2 linked regions of the Saccharibacillus brassicae genome follow. The protein of the gene in region 1 interacts with the protein of each later gene in a pairwise test. Links are inferred from orthologs where the notes say so. Each region holds a gene or a part of one and is shown on either strand. Other genes may lie near its edges.

What was found.
Region 2: the proteins of lpdA (region 1) and odhB interact in binary tests that used the Escherichia coli proteins (3 or more experiments, as listed by UniProt). The link is inferred for Saccharibacillus brassicae from one-to-one orthologs.

Annotation. Positions count from the first base shown.
Region 1 is NZ_CP041217.1:5,398,518-5,403,440, reverse strand. The notes cover bases 1-2,939. They hold lpdA (dihydrolipoyl dehydrogenase), read left to right. Parts: upstream 1-727; coding sequence 728-2,152; downstream 2,153-2,939. Other genes in these bases: FFV09_RS22565 (thymidylate synthase), read left to right, coding at 2,468-2,939; FFV09_RS22575 (2-oxo acid dehydrogenase subunit E2), read left to right, coding at 1-724. Also shown: more of FFV09_RS22565, read left to right, coding at 2,940-3,262; FFV09_RS22560 (dihydrofolate reductase), read left to right, coding at 3,272-3,775; FFV09_RS22555 (glutamate synthase subunit beta), read left to right, coding at 3,893-4,923. UniProt on the Escherichia coli protein: Lipoamide dehydrogenase is a component of the glycine cleavage system as well as of the alpha-ketoacid dehydrogenase complexes.
Region 2 is NZ_CP041217.1:4,783,844-4,793,469, forward strand. Bases 4,171-6,980 are described here. They hold odhB (2-oxoglutarate dehydrogenase complex dihydrolipoyllysine-residue succinyltransferase), read left to right. Parts: upstream 4,171-4,814; coding sequence 4,815-6,146; downstream 6,147-6,980. Other genes in these bases: FFV09_RS20050 (2-oxoglutarate dehydrogenase E1 component), read left to right, coding at 4,171-4,810; FFV09_RS20060 (AI-2E family transporter), read right to left, coding at 6,282-6,980. Outside these bases: FFV09_RS20035 (carbamoyl phosphate synthase small subunit), read right to left, coding at 1-8; FFV09_RS20040 (hypothetical protein), read right to left, coding at 205-528; FFV09_RS20045 (PPK2 family polyphosphate kinase), read left to right, coding at 776-1,621; more of FFV09_RS20050, read left to right, coding at 1,931-4,170; more of FFV09_RS20060, read right to left, coding at 6,981-7,391. UniProt on the Escherichia coli protein: E2 component of the 2-oxoglutarate dehydrogenase (OGDH) complex which catalyzes the second step in the conversion of 2-oxoglutarate to succinyl-CoA and CO(2).

The sequences.
Region 1 (4,923 bases):
GCCTGCAGCATCGGCATCCGCTGCCGACGAAGAGCGCGTACCGTTCAAAGGCATCCGCAAAGCCATCTCGAACGCGATGGTCAAATCGGCTTACACGGCTCCGCACGTTACGATCATGGACGAAGTCGACGTAACCGAACTGGTCGCTTTCCGTACCCGCATGAAACCGCTGGCCGAGAAGAAAGGCATCAAAGTCACTTACCTGCCGTTCATCGTCAAGGCTCTGGTTGCCGCTGTACGCGAATTCCCGGCTCTGAACGCTTCGATCGACGAAGCGGCCAACGAAATCGTCTACAAAAAGCACTATGACATCGGCATCGCGACAGACACCGAAAACGGTCTGATCGTACCGGTCGTCAAAGACGCCGACCGCAAAAGCGTGTTCAAGATCGCGGAATCGATCAGCGATCTGGCCAAACGCGGCCGCGACGGCAAGCTTGCTCCGAACGAGATGAGAGGCAGCACGATCTCCATCACGAATATCGGTTCCGCAGGCGGCATGTTCTTCACGCCGATCATTAACTATCCGGAAGTGGCAATCCTCGGTACGGGCCGCATCAGCGAAAAAGCTATCGTAAGAAACGGCGAAATCGTAGCCGCTCCGATGATGGCTCTGTCCCTGAGCTTCGACCACCGTCTGATCGACGGCGCTACTGCACAAAATTGCATGAACTATCTTAAATCCCTGCTCGCTAATCCCGAGCTGATGGTAATGGAGGTATAAACAATGGTAGTAGGAGACGCTTCCCTGGATATTGACACATTGGTAATCGGTGCCGGACCCGGCGGCTATGTAGCCGCCATCCGCGCCGCTCAACTGGGACAACAGGTTCTGATCGTGGACAAAGCCGAACTCGGCGGTGTCTGCCTCAACCGCGGTTGTATTCCTTCCAAAGCTCTGATCTCGGCTGCGCACAGCTTCGAAAACGCGCAGCACGGCGAAGCTTTCGGCATTACGGCAAGCGACGTTAAAGTCGATTTCGCCAAAACCCAAGAGTTCAAAAACGGCGTCGTCAAGAAAATGACGAACGGCGTAAGCGGACTGCTCAAAGGCAACAACGTTGAAGTCTTCAACGGCGAATGCATGTTCATCAACGAAAACGAAGCACGCGTATTCAACGATCACGAATCGCCGCGCTACCGTTTTAAGAACTGCATCATCGCGACGGGTTCCCGTCCGATCGAATTGAAGCCTTTCCCGTTCGGCGGACGCATCCTGTCGTCGACCGAAGCGCTGAACCTGCCTGAGATTCCGAAAAGCCTTATCGTCATCGGCGGCGGCTATATCGGTGCCGAGCTGGGCCAGATGTACGCGAAGTTCGGCACGAAAGTGACGATCATCGAAGGTCTGGACACGGTTCTGCCTGGTTTTGACAAAGACATGACGAACCTCGTGTCGAAAACCATGAAGAAAAACGGCATCGAGATTCACGCGAATGCCAAAGCCGAAAGCGCAACGCAAACGGACAAAGACGTAACCGTGAAATTCTCGGTAGGCGGAGAAAGCCAGGAAATCACGGCTGACTACCTGCTCGTAACGGTTGGACGTCGTCCAAACACCGACGGCGAACTGGGTCTGGACATGATCGGCGTTGAGCTCGACGAGCGCGGCCTGATCAAAGTCGACCAACAAGGCCGTACCAGCATTCCGCATATCTTCGCAATCGGCGATATCGTGCCTGGCCTCGCGCTGGCACATAAAGCTTCGTACGAAGGTAAAGTGGCTGCCGAAGCGATTGCCGGACATCCGGCTGTCGTCGATTACAAGTGCATGCCTGCCGTGGTCTTCACGGATCCGGAATGCTCCAGCGTCGGCCTGACCGAAAAAGAAGCCAAAGAAAAAGGCTTCAACGTCGTGGCAGGTAAATTCAGCTACGGCGGCAACGGCCGTGCCGTATCGCTGAACCATCCGGAAGGCTTCGTGAAAATCGTAGCCGAAGAAAGCACCGGCGTCGTATTGGGCAGCCAAATCGTCGGTCTGGAAGCGACGAACATGATCGCCGAAATGGGTCTCGCCGTCGAAATGGGCGCAACCCTGGAAGATTTGGCCCTGACTATCCACGCTCACCCGACACTGGGCGAAATCGTGATGGAAGCGGCCGAGCTGGTTTTGGGTAACCCGATCCACGCAATCGCTCCTAAAAAACGCTAATTTCAAAAGTATGAATTCATAAAAGCAAAGTTCGGAATTCCCGTTTTACTCGGACTCCCCGAATTTTGCCCAAGCAAAGCGGGCGCCTACAGGCGTCCGCTTTTTCATGTGCGCCTTAAATTTCTTTGTCGAAAAAAGATGAAATTTACCGGTGAATTCGGTTTTTTCATCCTCGCGGGGCCTATTCTTTTTTGCGGCGGACGTGATAAACTAGACGAACGAGCATTTGCTTTCGGCTTTACAAAATAAGAACGACGAATAAGGGCGGTTTCTCGCGAGAAGAGAACGAATGCCCTGGAACAGAGGTGGCTTTTTTTGCGTAAATATTTGGATTTGCTGCAGGATATTTTGGATCACGGGACGGAAAAAGGAGACCGGACAGGGACCGGCACGGTGTCGGTATTCGGCCGCCAGCTGCGGTTCGACCTGACGGAAGGTTTTCCGCTGCTGACAACGAAAAAACTGCATCTGAAGTCGATCGTACACGAACTGCTGTGGTTCCTCAAAGGCGATACGAACGTCGGCTATTTGCAGGAAAACGGGGTGCGGATCTGGAACGAATGGGCCGACGAGAACGGCGAGCTGGGACCGGTATACGGTTCGCAGTGGCGCGCCTGGGAGACGCCGGACGGCCGGAAGATCGACCAGATCTCGCAGGTGATCCATTCGATCAAGCACAATCCCGATTCCCGCCGCCATATCGTAAGCGCCTGGAATGTGGCCGAGATCGACAATATGAAGCTTCCTCCGTGCCATCTGCTGTTCCAGTTCTACGTGGCGGACGGCAAGCTCTCCTGCATGCTGACGATGCGTTCCGTCGATACGTTCCTCGGCCTGCCGTTCAACATTGCGAGCTATGCGCTGCTCACCCATATGATCGCGCAGCAGTGCGGCCTTGAAGTCGGCGAGTTCGTCTGGTCGGGCGGCGACGTGCATATTTACTCCAACCATATCGAGCAGGTCCGTACGCAGCTGCAGCGACAACCGGGCGAGCTGCCGCAGCTGCGCATAGTGCGCAAGCCGGATTCCATTTTCGATTACCGCTACGAAGATTTCGTGTTCGAAAATTATGATCCGCAGCCGGGCATCAAAGCGCCGATTGCGATCTAGGAGGGCCTTATGCCGACAATTACGCTTATTTGGGCCCAGGACGAGAACGGGCTGATCGGTCGGGATAACACGCTTCCGTGGCGCCTGCCGGCCGATATGGCTTATTTCAAACGCGAAACGCTGGGCAAGCCGGTAGTGATGGGACGCAAAACGTGGGAGTCGTTCGGTTCCAGACCGCTCAAAGATCGTCCGAACCTCGTGCTGACGCGCGATGTTTCTTATGCCGCGGAAGGGGCGCAGGTTGTGCATACGGCCGAAGAAGCGCTCTCTGCCGCAGATGGGGAAGAAGTGATGATCATCGGCGGGTCGCAGGTGTACGAGCTGTTCCTGCCGCTGGCCGATCGGCTGCGCGTGACGCGGGTACATGAAGCTTTTGCAGGGGACACGCATTTTCCGGAGCTAGACTGGTCGGGCTGGACGCTCGTGCACACGGAAGAAGGCGTGCAGGACGAGAAGAACACGTACCGTTACGTTTTTGAGATTTACGAACGTTCTACACAAAATGCAAATTAATTTCCGTATAATCTATTTCAAATGACGAACGAAAAATGATATTATGGTTGAAATATATCGCTTGTGATAGAATAGAGAACAAAAATCAAGAACTTATGCGGATGGGGGAAACGTTCGATGTCTACACCTACTGGATTTATGGAATATAAGCGTCAGCTGCCAACGGATCGCAATCCGCTTGAACGCATCAAAGATTGGGAAGAATTCCATAAACATATGTCGGAAGAAGAACTGCGTACGCAGGGAGCGCGCTGCATGGACTGCGGAACGCCGTACTGCCACGTGGGCGTGAACATGAGCGGCGGCACTTCCGGCTGCCCGGTGCACAACCTGATTCCGGAGTGGAACAACCTGGTCTATCGGGGATTGTGGAGAGAGGCACTCGACCGTCTGCATAAAACGAATAACTTCCCGGAATTTACCGGCCGCATCTGTCCGGCTCCGTGCGAAGGTTCTTGTACCGTCGGCTTGATCGGCCAGCCGGTTACGATCAAGAGCATCGAAGAAGCGATTATCGAAAAAGGGTTTGCGGAAGGTTGGGTACAGCCCGAACCGCCCAAACACCGCACCGGCAAAAAGATTGCTGTTGTCGGCTCGGGACCTGCGGGCCTGGCCTGCGCGGCGCAGCTGAACAAAGCGGGACATTCCGTGACCGTCTACGAGCGTTCCGACCGCATCGGCGGCCTGCTGACGTACGGCATTCCGTCCATGAAGCTCGAAAAGGACATCGTGCAGCGCCGCGTCGACCTGCTGGCGGCCGAAGGCATCACGTTCATTACGTCGACGGAAATCGGCAAAGACATTCCGGCGCAGCAGCTGACGGACGAATTCGACGCCGTCGTACTTTGCGGCGGTGCAACGAAACCGCGTGAATTCAACATCGAAGGCAGCCATCTCAAAGGCGTGACGTACGCGATGGACTTCCTGAACGGAACGATCAAAAGTTACCTTGATTCCAATCTGGAAAACGGCGAATACATTTCGGCGGCGGGCAAAGACGTGATCGTCATCGGCGGCGGCGACACCGGTTCCGACTGCGTGGCGACTTCGCTGCGTCACGGCTGCAGCAGCATTACCCAGTTCGGCACGCACAACAAAGCGCCGCTGGAACGCGACATTCTGGCCAACCCGTGGCCGCAGTTCCCGAA
Region 2 (9,626 bases), 610 kb from region 1 along the record:
GCTTTCATGCCGATTCCCTCCTTGAGCTGCCTTCTATATATGAAGAGTTCTGAACTCTGCAAATTTATGTTTAACTAAATATACAACAATAAGAATAAATATGCAACGCGGTCGATAAAAAAAGCGGGGCTTTTCCCGCTTTGCTCCGCTCGTAAAAAGTTTTTGTAAAACTTCGGCTTCCGACTTTAACTCGCTTATCCGCCTCTAACGCGCATACCCGCCGCCGTACGAGGAAGGTTCGTTCCACGCGTTGGACAGCCCTGCCGCAAAAGCAGGCTGCTCTTCCGGCATGCCGATCTCGACGTAGCGGTCTTCGGCGCAGTCGTATTCCACCAGAAACCGGTGCGGATTCGTGCACGCTATGCATGTGGTGCTGCCTTCCAGCAGCAGCTTGCCGGGCTCTTTGGAGACCAGCTTCATCCAGGCGACCGGTCCACTGATGTAACGTGCTCCGTCCGGGCCGAAAGCGCCCGTGCACTGGAAAGTCCGGAAGCAGTGCCCGCAGAAGCAATCTTTTTTTAAGAACATGACCGTGTCTCCTTTCCTACGTGTATTTGATCTTGATTTCGCTTGATTGGGTCTTGATCAATATTCTGTACAATTTTTCGCTTGACAAGATATTACCACGGGTTTTTTCATTGAAACCTTTCTCGCGAAAAACAGACAAATATTAGAGAGAATACACATAGAAAACAGCCCGAAGATTTAAACCGGGGAGCGGAAGGGTATTTATAGAAAATGGGCATTAGGCCCGGCGAAGGAGTGACAGCGAGCGATGAAATTGAATACGCAGCGATGTACGGGAGATCAGGTACGGTTGGATCGGATCGATACGGATTACCGGGCGGACGAACGTCCGGGCGACGAAGAGATCGAAGCCAAAAAGAAAAAATTGAGCCGCCGGCTCGAACATTTGCAGGAAAAATTATTTTCTTCGCGCAGCCGAGCCGTCCTGTTCGTGTTTCAGGGCATGGACTGCAGCGGCAAGGACGGCACGATCAACCACGTTTTTTCTCAGGTCAATCCGCAGGGCGTACGGACGCACAGCTTCAAAGCGCCGACCGACGAGGAACTGGGCCACGACTACTTATGGAGAGCGCATCGCCATGTGCCGGAACTCGGCTATATCGGAGCGTTCAACCGTTCGTATTATGAAGACGTGCTGATCAGCCGCGTGCACGGAACGATCGAAGACAAGCGCGCGCGCAAGCGGTTCGGGCAGATCAACAACTTCGAGAAGATGCTGATGGAAAACGGCGTAACCGTCGTAAAAATCTTTTTGCATATTTCGAAAAAATTCCAGCTCGACAAATTGATCGCCCGTATCGAAAATCCGCATAAAAACTGGAAGTTCGATCCCAGCGACCTTTCCGAACGCAAACATTGGGACAAGTATCAGGCCTGCTACGAAGACGTATTGACGGAATGTGCGAGCAAAAAGCTGCCGTGGCACGTCGTTCCCGCCGACGATCGGGCGATACGGGATCTCGCGGTGCTGCAAATCGCGGTCGATACGCTTGAAGAGCTGGATCTCGAATTCCCGCCGCCGGTACCGGAACTTCAAAATCTGCTGCCGGAACTGCACCGGGAAAGAGACGGGAAATCTTCCAAAAGCAAGTAATTCAGGCAAAAGAGAAAGAGGCCTGAAGCCCAACCCTAGCCGTCGACGTTCGGGCAGCCGATGCCGCGCGCAAAGATTGACCGCGCGGTTTTTCGGATGACCGGAGCGTCGATTGCCGCTGCAATAGCGAACGCTTACATGGCGGAGCGAGATGTACCAAAAAATTAGCAAGGAACTTGCCAAACAAATTGAACTTGCTAGCAAAAAGCGTTACAATCGAAGAGTAAACATTTTGTTCACTAATTCGTAAAAAGTATTTTACCGGCATTTGAATCGGCTTTTGCAAACATAATACGGAGGGTGGCAGCGATGGCGAAACAGTTTTCGAGCACGCACGAGCCATGGGAAAAGTATTACGGTCCGAATCTCGGATACGTACAGGAGCAGTACGAACGTTATCAGGAGAATCCGGAATCGGTGGAACCTTCCTATCGGGAGTTGTTCGAACGCTTCGGCGCACCGCCTCAGCATCGCGCTTTGGGACTTTCGGCCTCTGCCGAAACCAGTCAAACGGGCTTTGATTCGCAATCATTAAAGAAAGCGGTTGCAGCAAGCAAGCTGGTATGGAACATTCGCACTTACGGCCATTTGGCCGCGGATATCGATCCGATCGGACTTGACGAGAAACCCAAAGTCTCGTTCCTCGAACCGCAGGAAGTCGGTCTCACCGAACAGGATCTGGCTTGGCTGCCGGCTTCGCTGATCTGGGACGACGCCCCGCAGGACGTTTCGAACGGACTGGACGCGATCCGCAGGCTGCGGGAGATTTATACCGGCACGACCGCGTATGAGTTTTCCCATGTGCACGACGAGAAAGAACGCGATTGGCTGAATCAGCAGGCCGAAGAACGCCAGCATTCCGCCAAGGAATTGTCCCCGGAAGAACGCAAGACGCTGCTTGAGCGCCTCGTGCAGGTCGAACAGTTCGAAGAGTTCCTGCATAAGACGTTCGTCGGCCAGAAACGGTTTTCTATCGAAGGCATCGATATGCTCGTGCCGGTCATGGACGAGCTCGTACACGGCTTCTCCGAAGCGGGAGCGGAACACGTCCTGATGGGCATGGCCCACCGCGGACGTCTGAACGTGCTCGCGCACGTGCTGGGCAAGCCGTACGGCCGCATTTTCTCGGAGTTCCATCATGCGCCGAACAAAGACGTCATGCCGTCGGAAGGCTCGATGGGCATCAACTTCGGTTGGACCGGAGACGTCAAATACCATTTGGGTGAGAAAAGGGCGATTGGCGACCAGGGCAAGACGCGCCTGACGCTCGCGAACAACCCGAGTCACCTGGAGTACGTCGATCCGGTTGTCGAAGGTTTTGCGCGTGCAGCCCAGGAAGACCGGAGCGTACCCGGTTATCCGAAGCAGAATACAAACGCCGCGGCTTCGATCCTCGTGCACGGCGACGCGGCTTTCCCGGGCGAAGGCGTTGTAGCGGAGACGCTCAACTTCAACCAGCTTCCGGGTTACCAGAATGGCGGAACGGTACATATTATCGCCAACAACCGACTCGGTTTCACGACCGAAAGCGGCGATTCCCGTTCTACGCACTACGCGAGCGACTTGGCCAAAGGCTACGAAATCCCGATCGTGCACGTGAACGCGGACGATCCGGATGCCTGCATCGCGGCGGCGCGCCTGGCGTGCGAATACCGCATGACGTTCAAAAAAGATTTCGTGATCGACCTGGTCGGCTACCGCCGATACGGTCATAACGAGACGGACGATCCCGAAACGACCCAACCGCTCGTGTACAAAAAGGTTCGGGAACACGACACGGCTGCGACCGTTTTTGCAAAAAAATTGCATGAAAGCGGTGTGATTGGGGCAGACGGATTGGCAGAGCTGCGCGGCAAGATCAACGACGTATTCAAGCGCGAGTACGAAGAGATGAAGAGCGGCAAGCAGGGCGAGAGCCATCCGTTCCCGTTCGCTTCCAGCATCGACGAGACGCCGCTCGAATCTGTCGGTACGGCCGTGGAACTCGGCAAGCTGCGCTCGATCAACGAAAATCTGCTCAAGCGCCCGGACACGTTCAATACGTATCCGAAGCTTGAACGCATTTTGCAGCGCCGTCTGACGACGCTCGACGAAGGCGAGAAAGTGGACTGGGGCCAAGCCGAGACGCTGGCGTTCGCGACGATTCTGTCCGACGGCACGCCGATCCGCATCAGCGGCCAGGACGTGGAACGCGCGACGTTCGCGCATCGCAATCTCGTGCTCCACGATGCCAAGACCGGCGAGACGTTCTGTCCGCTGCACGTGCTGCCGGAAGCGAACGCTTCGTTCGCTATCCATAACAGCCCGCTTTCCGAAGCTTCGGTTATCGGCTTCGAATACGGCTATAACGTCTATTCGCCGCAGACGATGGTAATCTGGGAAGCCCAATACGGCGATTTCGCCAATGCGGGCCAGGTCCTGATCGACCAATTCGTCCTGCCGGGACGTTCCAAATGGGCGCAGAAGTCGAGTCTGGTCATGCTGCTCCCGCACGGTTACGAAGGGCAGGGACCGGAGCACTCCAGCGCGAGACTGGAACGTTATCTGCAGCTGGCCGGCGAGAACAACTGCACCATCGTGACGCTTACGAGTGCGGCGCAGTATTTCCACCTGCTGCGCAGACAAGCGGCCATGACGAACCGCGAAGATGCCAAGCCGCTGATCGTCATGTCGCCGAAAAGCCTCATCCGCAATCCGCGCGTCGCTTCGCCGGCCGTCGAGTTCACGGACGGTGTGTTCCATGCGACTGTGGAACAGCGCGGCCTCGGCGAAGCGCCTGATCGTGTAACACGGGTGCTGCTGACAGGCGGCAAGATCGCGGTCGAACTCGAAGACGCGATCGAGAAAGATCCGGAAGCCGACTGGAGCTGGCTGCACATCGTCAGAGTCGAGCAGCTGTATCCGTTCCCGGCACGGGAAGTGTCCGCTTTCCTGGAGCGATTCCCGAACCTGGAAGAGATCTACTGGGTTCAGGAAGAACCGCATAACATGGGCGCCTGGCGCTATATCGAACCGAATATCCGGGCCGTCGCTCCAAAAGGAATCGAAGTGACGTACACGGGAAGACCGGAACGTTCCAGTCCGGCAAGCGGCTACCAGCACATCCATACTTTCGAACAGCAAAAGATCATCCAAACGGCCCTGGGCCAAAATTCATCCAAAAAAAATCAAATGAGTTTGGGGAGGTAGCGCTGTGAGCGACATTAAAGTACCGGAAATGGGAGAGTCCGTCACCGAAGGCACCATTTTGCGCTGGACCGTGGCTGAAGGAGATGCCGTACAGCAGGGCGACGTACTGCTGGAGCTCGAGACAGACAAGGTCAACCTGGAAGTAAGCGCAGAATCGAGCGGTCTGCTCGAAACGCTGCTGCGCCAAGAAGGCGACACCGTTCAAGTCGGCGAAGTCATCGGCCGTATCCGTACGGACGACGGCGCATCTTCGACGACGGGCACCGCTTCGGCTCCGATCGGCGAAGAGACAGCTTCCGCCGCACCGACGCCGGAAGCGGCCGCTCCGTCCGCTTCGCTGGCGACCAGCCCCAAAGCCGCGGAGGCAGTCAGCCCGCCTCCTGCGGAAAGCGGCGACGCCTCGGCCAAAGCTTCCCCGGGCGCGCGCAAGCTTGCACGCGAACGCGGCGTCGAGCTCGGCAGCGTGCCGAGCGCCGACCCGATCGGCCGCGTCTATGCCGGCGACGTGAAATCGTTCGCCGAAGGCGGCACGGCCGCCCAGAATCCGTCGGCGCCTCAGCCGCCGAGCGCGCCGGCCCCGAAACCGGCCGCCGCGCCCAAAGCAGCCTCGGCACCCGCGGCCAATGATCCGCTGAAGCCGATCGAGCGCCAGCGCATGTCGCGCCGCCGTCAGACGATCGCTACCCGCCTCGTCGAAGCCCAGCACAACGCCGCGATGCTGACGACGTTCAACGAAGTGGACATGACCGCGATCCTCGACGTGCGCAAACGTCGCAAAGACGCGTTCAAACAAAAATTCGATGTGAATCTCGGCTTCATGTCGTTCTTCACCAAAGCGGTAGTCGGCGCTCTCAAAGCGTTCCCTGCCGTGAACGCGGAGATCGACGGCGATGAAGTGGTCTACAAGAAATTTTATGATATCGGCATTGCCGTATCTGCCAAAGAAGGACTTGTCGTGCCGGTCGTACGCGACGCGGATCGACTTGGCTTTGCCGAAATCGAGAAATCGATCGCGGGCCTGGCTACCAAAGCGCGTGACAACCAGCTTGCGTTGTCCGATCTGCAAGGAGGCACGTTCACGATTACGAACGGCGGTGTCTTCGGCTCCCTGCTGTCTACGCCAATCCTCAACGCGCCGCAGGTCGGCATTCTGGGCATGCACAAGATTCAGCTGCGTCCGGTTGCGATCGACGCGGAACGGATGGAGAATCGCCCGATGATGTACGTGGCGCTTTCTTACGATCACCGCATCATCGACGGTTCGGAAGCGGTTCGCTTCCTCGTCAAAGTCAAAGAACTGCTTGAAGATCCGGAATCGCTCCTGATCGAGAGCTAAGCCTACGTCCTGCCTGGACACAAGGCATACAGAAAAGCCCTTTTCGAACGTTACGTTCGAGAAGGGCTTTTTTTGTTGTGCAGGGTGCTGTATCTTTTTAGTTATATAGAAGGAAGACGACGGGAAGGCCGAGGATCAGGACAGGTCCGGACGTGCTTTCTTCGTACCGCGATAGTATCGATACAGGTGAACGGTAATAATTTTGACGACCATATAAGAAGGAATCACGATTAGAATGGCGATAAATCCTCCGATCGCTCCGCCGCTGAGCAGCAGGAACACCGTAGTCAACGGATGAATATCGAGCGCCGATCCGTAAATGACCGGAGACAGCAGATTGTTGCGCAGCATTTGCCCCAATACGATAACGAGAATGATCCAGATAACCGAAGCGGGAGAATCGATAAAGCCGACGATCACGACCGGAATCGCACCCAGATACACGCCGATATAAGGGATCATGTCCGTCAGGATAATGAACAGCACAAGCAGCAGCGGATACGGAATGCCGATAATCAAAAAGCCGATCAGGTCGAATACGCCGACGCACGTCGCCAACATCACTCTCCCTACGATAAAGCCGCTCAGCGCGCCGTCAATAGCCATCGCCATCTGGCGGAAAGTAGGCCGATATTTGACAGGAACGGTTTTCAGCAGGAACGCATAGCCTTTTCGATCATCTTTTAACATGAAATACAGAATCATCGGAACGACCGAGACGACGAGAAATACCCAAGCGACCACGGAAAAAGCACTGCTAAGCGAATTTGTAGCGGAATTGATGAAGTTTTCCAGATAGCCCGACAGCTGCTGCGGCAGATCGATCCCGACATCGATATCGTTGATCGGCGTGCCCCAGATTTCTTGTTCCTGCAAATGCAGCATCAGTCTTTGAAGCTGATTGGAGAAGTTCTGGGCCAACTGCGGCAGATTGCTGTTGAAGTTCACAAACTGCGAACGCAGAATCGGCCATACCCAAATCGCGAATCCGGCAAAGATGCTTACCGCAGCCGCATAAAGCAGCAGAATTGACCAGGGACGCACAATATGCCATTTATTCAGCCTGCGAATGATCGGCCTGAACAAATAGTAGAGGAATAAAGACATCACTATAGGAAAAAAGATTAAGCTGAAAGCCGCTTTGAGAGGAGCCAGGATACCCGGAATCTGCGTTAAAAGAAAAAGGATGACAAGAACGAAAATAATATGTAAGCTTATTCGAGCGAAGCGGTCGGACTTAAACATGGAAGCCTCCTTTGGTAAATTGAAAAATATGTAATAAGGTTAAAAAGAAAGCGTTTCATTTATGAAGCTAAAGCTTATTAATAGATGTACACTTCGTTTGCGGCGCCCAACTCACCTTTTGTATCATTATAACTCAAGATCGTTTTTTGTACTTCTTCGCTGGCGACAAACCTGCCGAATAAGTTCGAACATCATAAGGAAGATAAAGGTCGAAGCAAAAAACGAGAAAAAAGTTTGAAAAAGGGGTTGCGTACTTAGCAAGCAGGTGATAAGATATAAATCTAGTCGCCGAGCAAGTGTTTGCTTGACGGAATTTCGAGAGAGCGTGACGGTGATTGGACAGAGTAAGATCTCAGTAGATTGTGAGTTTGTTCTTTGAAAACTGAACAGTGAGTAACGAGAATCATGGAACCCAGCCGGGCCAAGTGATTCGAGGAACCGCGCTTAGCGAAGGGGTTTGATCTTCGGATCTGAATCTTGAAGCCTAAGACGGTTTAGAGTGAATATAGGGAACTTTAGTTCCCGCCAGCCGGAACGAAAATTGCTGACCCCTTTGGGCAAAGCGATTTGCAGTTCCAGCGTCTAGCTAGAACGAGCACATGGTGCTTTCTTGACAAGTCAACTTCAAGACCATCCGCTTTATCCGAATCCAGGCCCTATGGGGTCTCTAATCGGAGTCGCGGGTGCAACAGAGGTTGCACCTTAATGGAGAGTTTGATCCTGGCTCAGGACGAACGCTGGCGGCATGCCTAATACATGCAAGTCGAGCGGATTGGATGAGAAGCTTGCTTCTCTGACAGTTAGCGGCGGACGGGTGAGTAACACGTAGGCAACCTGCCTTTTAGCCTGGGATAACTTCCGGAAACGGATGCTAATACCGGATACATCATTTTCCGGCATCGGAGAATGAGGAAAGACGGCGCAAGCTGTCACTGAGAGATGGGCCTGCGGCGCATTAGCTAGTTGGTGGGGTAATGGCTCACCAAGGCGACGATGCGTAGCCGACCTGAGAGGGTGAACGGCCACACTGGGACTGAGACACGGCCCAGACTCCTACGGGAGGCAGCAGTAGGGAATCTTCCACAATGGGCGAAAGCCTGATGGAGCAATGCCGCGTGAGTGATGAAGGTTTTCGGATCGTAAAGCTCTGTTGCCAGGGAAGAACGTCCGGGTGAGTAACTGCACCCGGAGTGACGGTACCTGAGAAGAAAGCCCCGGCTAACTACGTGCCAGCAGCCGCGGTAATACGTAGGGGGCAAGCGTTGTCCGGAATTATTGGGCGTAAAGCGCGTGCAGGCGGCGGGTTAAGTCGGATGTTTAAGATCGGGGCTCAACCCCGATTCGCATCCGAAACTGGCCCGCTTGAGTGTAGGAGAGGAAAGTGGAATTCCACGTGTAGCGGTGAAATGCGTAGAGATGTGGAGGAACACCAGTGGCGAAGGCGACTTTCTGGCCTATAACTGACGCTGAGGCGCGAAAGCGTGGGGAGCAAACAGGATTAGATACCCTGGTAGTCCACGCTGTAAACGATGAGTGCTAGGTGTTCGGGGTTTCGATACCCTGGGTGCCGAAGTTAACGCATTAAGCACTCCGCCTGGGGAGTACGGTCGCAAGACTGAAACTCAAAGGAATTGACGGGGACCCGCACAAGCAGTGGAGTATGTGGTTTAATTCGAAGCAACGCGAAGAACCTTACCAGGTCTTGACATCGGCATGACCGGCTTAGAGATAAGCTTTTCCTTCGGGACATGCCAGACAGGTGGTGCATGGTTGTCGTCAGCTCGTGTCGTGAGATGTTGGGTTAAGTCCCGCAACGAGCGCAACCCTTGACTTTAGTTGCCAGCATTTTAAGATGGGCACTCTAGAGTGACTGCCGGTGACAAACCGGAGGAAGGCGGGGATGACGTCAAATCATCATGCCCCTTATGACCTGGGCTACACACGTACTACAATGGCCGGTACAGAGGGTCGCGAAGCCGCGAGGTGGAGCCAATCCCAGAAAGCCGGTCTCAGTTCGGATTGCAGGCTGCAACTCGCCTGCATGAAGTCGGAATTGCTAGTAATCGCGGATCAGCATGCCGCGGTGAATACGTTCCCGGGTCTTGTACACACCGCCCGTCACACCACGAGAGTTTATAACACCCGAAGTCGGTGAGGTAACCGCAAGGAGCCAGCCGCCGAAGGTGGGATAGATGATTGGGGTGAAGTCGTAACAAGGTAGCCGTATCGGAAGGT